Regions from separate parts of the Streptomyces sp. NPDC029151 genome, predicted to be linked through region 2. Evidence: predicted binding sites of a transcription regulator. Region 2 holds the regulator's gene; the other holds the start of a gene.
The links. Region 2 encodes HrcA, which represses chaperone genes, less so after heat shock. Its sites were predicted from a motif close to TTNGCACTCNGNNNNNCNGAGTGCNAA; they were not measured.

Region 1 (3,370 bases), on a different contig from region 2:
GACGGTGCTTCTTCTCCTTCAGCTCCACCTCGGTGGCGGCGCCGACCTTGATCACGCACACGCCGCCGGCCAGCTTCGCGAGGCGCTCCTGGAGCTTCTCGCGGTCCCAGTCGGAGTCCGTGTTCTCGATCTCGGCCTTGATCTGCGCGACGCGGCCGTGCACGTCCTCGGACTTGCCGGCGCCGTCGACGATCGTGGTGTCGTCCTTGGTGACGGTGACGCGGCGGGCGGAGCCGAGCACGTCGAGGCCGACCTGGTCGAGCTTGAGGCCGACCTCCTCGGAGATGACGGTGGCGCCGGTGAGGACGGCCATGTCCTGCAGCATCGCCTTGCGGCGGTCGCCGAAGCCGGGGGCCTTCACCGCGACGGCGTTGAAGGTGCCGCGGATCTTGTTGACGACCAGGGTCGACAGGGCCTCGCCCTCGACGTCCTCGGCGATGATCAGCAGCGGCTTGGAGGAGCCGGCCTGGATGACCTTCTCCAGCAGCGGCAGCAGGTCCGCGATGGCGGCGATCTTGCCCTGCGTGATGAGGATGTACGGCTCGTCGAGGACGGCCTCCATGCGCTCCTGGTCCGTCACGAAGTACGGCGACAGGTAGCCCTTGTCGAAGGCCATGCCCTCGGTGAAGTCCAGCTCCAGACCGAAGGTGTTGGACTCCTCGACGGTGATGACACCGTCCTTGCCGACCTTGTCCATCGCCTCGGCGATCAGCTCGCCGACCTGCTGGTCCTGGGCGGACAGCGCGGCGACGGCGGCGATGTCGGACTTCTCGTCGATCGGGCGGGCGGAGGCCAGCAGATCCTCGGAGACGGCCTTGACCGCGGCGTCGATGCCCTTCTTCAGGGCGGCCGGGGAGGCACCCGCGGCGACGTTCTTCAGACCCTCGCGGACCAGCGCCTGGGCGAGGACCGTGGCGGTGGTGGTGCCGTCGCCGGCGATGTCGTTGGTCTTGGTCGCCACCTCCTTCACCAGCTGGGCGCCCAGGTTCTCGTACGGGTCCTCGATCTCGACCTCGCGGGCGATCGTGACACCGTCGTTGGTGATGGTCGGGGCGCCGAACTTCTTGTCGATGACGACGTTGCGGCCGCGGGGGCCGATCGTCACCTTGACGGTGTCGGCAAGCTTGTTGACGCCGCGCTCAAGGGCGCGACGGGCGTCCTCGTCGAACTTCAGGATCTTCGCCATGGCAGCGGGAGCCCTCTCGGAAATCTGTGGGTGAAAAACGCCGCGCCCCGGGCGCCCGGCTTCTTATCGATTCGCGGGGGCCAGGGGCGCAGCTTCAAGCAGAGAGTCGCTTGAGGTGATTACTTCTCGATGATCGCGAGCACGTCGCGAGCCGAGAGGACGAGGTACTCGTCGCCGTTGTACTTCACCTCGGTGCCGCCGTACTTGCTGTAGAGGACGACGTCGCCGACCTTGACGTCGAGCGGCAGACGCTCGCCGTTCTCGAACCGGCCCGGGCCCACGGCGAGGACGGCGCCCTCCTGGGGCTTCTCCTTCGCGGTGTCCGGGATGACCAGGCCAGAGGCCGTGGTCTGCTCGGCGTCCAGCGGCTGGACCACGATGCGGTCCTCGAGCGGCTTGATGGCAACCTTGGAGCTGGCGGTCGTCACGATCCGACCTCCCCCTTCGGAGATCTCACGGGGTTAACTGTCTGAGGTGGCGACCAGGTGGATCCGTCGTCGCGGGTGCCGGACCTGCCCGTCGCGTTTGTTGGCACTCTCCAGGGGGGAGTGCCAGAGCCGAGACTATGACCGCGATTAGCACTCGGTCAAGCGGAGTGCCAATTGCCGTGCGTCGCGTCGGCCGGGAACGGCGCGCGCGGGTGCCCCGGCGGCCCGGTGCCGCCCCGCTGTCCCCGCCGGTCTCCGCCCGGCTGCGCCGGTCAGCCCACGTAGTCCTCCAGCCGGCCCACCGTCATCCCCTCCCCCTGCACCTCCCTCAGCACCCGTACCGTGCGGTCCCGCAGCGGTGGGCCCGGGGTCTCGTCGGGGCCCACCAGGACGATGTCGCCGGGGCGCAGGCGGTGGGGGCCGTGGGTGTAGGCGAGGCCCGCCGGGGTGAGGGCGGCGCGCCACAGGACGAGTGCGGAGATGCCGCAGCCGGCCGCCGCGCGCAGGGTGGTGCGGTCGTAGGAGCCGTAGGGCGGGCGGAAGAGGCGGGGGCGGACGCCGAGGCGGGCGCGGAGGCGGTCCTGCTGGCCGCAGATCCCGGCGCGCTGGCCGGCGTACGGCAGTCCGGCCGGCGCGCGGTGGTCGACGGTGTGGTTCTCGATGCCGGCGCCGAGCGCGTGCAGCCGGGCGAAGTGGCCGTAGCCGGGGGCGGCGACGCTGTCGGTGAGGAACAGGGTGACCGGGAGGCGGAGGTCGCGGACCATGTCGGTGAAGCGGGGGTCGCGGTCGGAGCCGTCGTCGTAGGTGAGGAAGACGACCGGGTCGCGGGTGGGGACGTGGTCGAGGACCGGGGGCAGGCCGTGGGCCGTGGCGCGCCCGGCGAGCGGGCGGGCCGGGGGCACCGGGGAGCGGGCGAGCGGGCGGGTCAGGCCCCAGGCGCGGTAGGCGCGGCCGGGGCCGGTGGTGTGCGGGCGTACCCCTTCGGCGGCCTTCTTGCCGAGGCGCTCGATGGGGTCGACGGACTGGGCGCAGCCCGTGAGGAGCAGGGCCGTGGCGATGACCGCCGCAGGGCCCCGCAGGCGCCTCACAGGTAGTCCTCCAGGCGGGCCACGGCGTAGCCCTCGCGCGTGACCTTGTTCAGGAAGCGGCGCATGTCGTCCACCATCGTGCCGTCCCAGTCGTCCCGGCCGCGGAAGTGGGTGAGGACGATGTCGCCGGGGCGCAGCCGCCGGTCGTCCTCGCGGTACTCCCAGTGGTCGACGAAGACCTCCTCGTTCCAGATGGGCGCGTACCGGATGCCGCACTCCTTCGCGGCGACCAGGGTGTCCTGGTTGTAGTTGCCGTACGGCGGCCGGAAGACGGTGGGCGCCTTGCCGAACTCCTTCTTCATGACGGCCTGCATGCCGCAGATCTCGTCCTTCTGCTCCTCGTAGGTCAGGCCCGGCAGGTAGGGGTGGTGCAGGGTGTGGTTGTTGAGGGTGTTGCCGTAGGAGCGCATTCTGCGGAAGTAGCCGTAGTCGTCCTTCACCAGGTAGTCGCTGAGGAAGGCGGTGTACGGGATCTTCAGCTCCCGCATCATGGCGAGGAAGCGGGGGTCCTTCTCGGCTCCGTCGTCGATCGTCAGGAAGACGACCTTGTGCCGGGTGGGGACCGTGGTGAAGACGGGCGGCAGGTCCCAGTCCTCCTGGTGGTCCACCTCGAATCCGTCGCGGGCGCCGATCCGCGGCTTGACCGCGGGCGGCGGCGGAGGGGCCAG
Region 2 (3,370 bases):
CGCCATGGGGGCCTGCACGATCGGCTGGGGGAAGAGATCGGTCAGTGCGGAGGACATGACCGCATGTTGTCACGTCCTCCGTACAAGTCCGAATCCGGGCTTCCCCCGGCATCAGGCCCCTGGCACACGGGGCGGGAGCCCTCCGTACGCCGCCGCCCGGCGTTCCCCGACGGTCGGGGGACGGTCAGGGGCAGCGCCCGCCGAACGCGTCCTCCGGGCCGGGGAACAGCCTCCGCCGACCGGCCCGGCCGCGCCGGCCCGGGGCCGGTCCCCGCACGTCCCGGCCGGCCCCGCGGGCCACGTCAGCGCCCGTTGAACGCGTCCTTCAGCCGGGAGAACAGCCCCTGCTGACCGGGCTGGAACTGCCCCTGCGGCCGCTCCTCGCCGCGCAGCTTGGCCAGCTCGCGCAGCAGTCGCTCCTGCTCGGGGTCCAGCTTGGTCGGGGTGGTCACCTCGACGTGCACGATCAGGTCGCCCCGGCCGCCGCCGCGCAGATGCGTGACGCCCCGGCCGTGCAGCGGGATCGACTGGCCGGACTGGGTGCCGGGCCGGATGTCGACCTCCTCCATGCCGTCCAGCGTCTCCAGCGGCACCTTGGTGCCGAGGGCCGCCGCCGTCATGGGGATGGTGACCGTGCAGTGCAGGTCGTCACCGCGCCGCTGGAACGTCGGGTGCGGCAGCTCGTGGATCTCGACGTACAGGTCGCCGGCCGGGCCGCCGCCGGGGCCGACCTCGCCCTCGCCGGCGAGCTGGATCCGGGTGCCGTTGTCGACACCGGCCGGGATCTTCACGGTCAGGGTCCGCCGCGAGCGGACCCGGCCGTCGCCGGCGCACTCCGGGCACGGGGTCGGCACGACCGTGCCGAAGCCCTGGCACTGGGGGCACGGGCGGGAGGTCATGACCTGGCCCAGGAAGGACCGGGTGACCTGGGAGACCTCACCCCGGCCGCGGCACATGTCACACGTCTGCGCGGAGGTGCCGGGGGCGGCTCCCTCGCCGTTGCAGGTGTTGCAGACGATCGCGGTGTCGACCTGGATGTCCTTGGTGGTCCCGAAGGCCGCCTCGTCCAGCTCCACCTCGATCCGGATCATCGCGTCCTGGCCGCGCCGGGTGCGCGAGCGCGGCCCGCGCTGCGACGCCGTACCGAAGAACGCGTCCATGATGTCGGAGAAGTTGCCGAAGCCGCCGGCGCCGAAGCCGCCCGCGCCGGCCCCGCCCGACTGGGAGAGCGGGTCGCCGCCGAGGTCGTAGACCTGCTTCTTCTGCGGGTCCGACAGCACCTCGTAAGCGGCGTTGATCTCCTTGAACCGCTCCTGGGTCTTCGGATCGGGGTTGACGTCCGGGTGCAGCTCGCGAGCGAGCCGACGGAACGCCTTCTTGATCTCATCCTGCGACGCGTCGCGGCGCACGCCGAGAACGGCGTAGTAGTCCGTGGCCACTTACGACTCCGCCAGGATCTGTCCGACGTACCGTGCCACTGCGCGTACCGCTCCCATCGTTCCCGGGTAGTCCATGCGGGTCGGTCCGACCACGCCGAGCTTGGCAACCGCCTCGCCGCCAGAACCGTAGCCGACCGACACGACGGAGGTGGAGTTGAGTCCTTCGTGGGCGTTCTCGTGGCCGATGCGCACGGTCACGCCCGGGTCCTTCGCCTCGCCGAGGAGCTTGAGGAGCACGACCTGCTCCTCCAGTGCCTCCAGGACGGGCCGGATCGTGAGGGGGAAGTCATGTCCGAAACGGGTCAGATTGGCGGTGCCGCCGATCATCAACCGCTCCTCGTTCTCCTCCACGAGTGTCTCCAGAAGAGTGGAGAGCACCGTGGAGACCGTACCGCGGTCCTCCGGCTCGAAGGCGTCCGGCAGGTCCTCCAGCAGCTTCGGCACGTCCGCGAAACGGCGGCCGGCGACCCGGCTGTTCAGCCGCGCCCGCAGATCCGCCAGCGAGGCCTCGCCGAACGGCGCCGGGCAGTCGACCATGCGCTGCTCGACCCGGCCGGTGTCCGTGATCAGCACGAGCATCACGCGCGCCGGAGCGAGCGAGAGCAGCTCGACGTGCCGGACCGTGGACCGGGTCAGCGACGGGTACTGCACGACGGCGACCTGCCGCGTGAGCTGGGCGAGCAGCCGCACGGTCCGCGCCACGACGTCGTCGAGGTCGACGGCGCCCTCCAGGAAGTTCTGGATGGCGCGGCGCTCGGGCGCGGTCATCGGCTTCACGCCCGCGAGCTTGTCCACGAACAGCCGGTAGCCCTTGTCGGTGGGGATGCGCCCGGCACTGGTGTGCGGCTGGGCGATGTACCCCTCGTCCTCCAGGGCCGCCATGTCGTTGCGGACGGTCGCCGGGGAGACGCCGAGGTTGTGCCGCTCGGTCAGGGCCTTCGACCCGACCGGCTCCTCGGTGCCCACGTAGTCCTGGACGATGGCGCGCAGTACCTGAAGCCTGCGTTCACTCAGCATCCGCGCGCACCTCCAGCATGTCGTCCCCTCGTCCCTTCGGGTCCTCCGCCTGGCACTCTTCCCACGCGAGTGCCAGCGATCCCCGGCCCAGTGTACGGCTGTCGGGTGCACACTGGGCAAGGTCGGGCCGCGGTACGGGGTCGTACCGCTAGCGTCGCGGGTATGACCGTGACTTGGGAAGAGCTGGGGTGGGAGCGGCTGACCGCCGGGGTGGGGCGGTGCCGGCTGCCCGGCTGGGACTGCACGGCGGGGCTGGTCCTGGGGGAGGGCACGACCCTCCTCGTGGACGCCGGTTCGAGCCTGGCGGAGGGGGCCCGGCTGCGCGCGCGGGCCGAGCGGCTGGCGGGCGGCGGTGTGACCCATCTCGCGCTCACCCACCCCCACTTCGACCACGTCTTCGGCGCGGCGGCGTTCGCGGGGGCGGAGCTGTACGGGGCGGTGGGGGTGGACGCCGCGCTGACGCACGAGCGCGACGAGCTGCGTCTGGACGCGGTCCGCAACGGGCTGCCGGTGGCCGACGCCGACGAGGCCGTGGAGGCCCTGACCGCCCCCCGGCACCTGGTCTCCGGCGAGTGGACCCTCGACCTCGGCGGCGGTCGCCAGGCGCTGCTGGCCAACGTGGGCCCCGGCCACACCGCGTACGACCTCGCGGTCCTGGTGCCGGGCGATCCGGAGGTGGTCTTCTGCGGCGACCTGGTGGAGGAGTCCGGCGAGCCCCAGGCGGGCCCGGACGCGGTCCCGTCCCGCTGGCCGGACGCCCTCGACCGCCTGCTGTCCCTCGGCGGCGAGGACGCGCTGTACGTACCCGGCCACGGAGCGGTGGTGGACGCGGACTTCGTACGACGACAGCGGGACGAACTGGCGAGGCGGTTCGGTGTGGGGTGAGCGGAGGCCGGGCGCGGCTGCGGGCCTCC

Region 1: groES (co-chaperone GroES) is a predicted target of HrcA. The motif match lies at 1,762-1,788, and genes of this name have one in related genera.

The regions. Positions count from the first base shown of each region.
Region 1 is NZ_JBVHWQ010000004.1:453,364-456,733, forward strand. It holds gene groL (chaperonin GroEL) at 1-1,186, opposite strand, end outside; gene groES (co-chaperone GroES) at 1,306-1,614, opposite strand; gene ACZ4VF_RS18515 (polysaccharide deacetylase family protein) at 1,887-2,702, opposite strand; gene ACZ4VF_RS18520 (polysaccharide deacetylase family protein) at 2,699-3,370, opposite strand, start outside.
Region 2 is NZ_JBVHWQ010000002.1:960,345-963,714, forward strand. It holds gene ACZ4VF_RS12090 (nitronate monooxygenase) at 1-57, opposite strand, end outside; gene dnaJ (molecular chaperone DnaJ) at 303-1,439, opposite strand; gene hrcA (heat-inducible transcriptional repressor HrcA) at 1,440-2,456, opposite strand; gene ACZ4VF_RS12105 (MBL fold metallo-hydrolase) at 2,619-3,341, shown strand.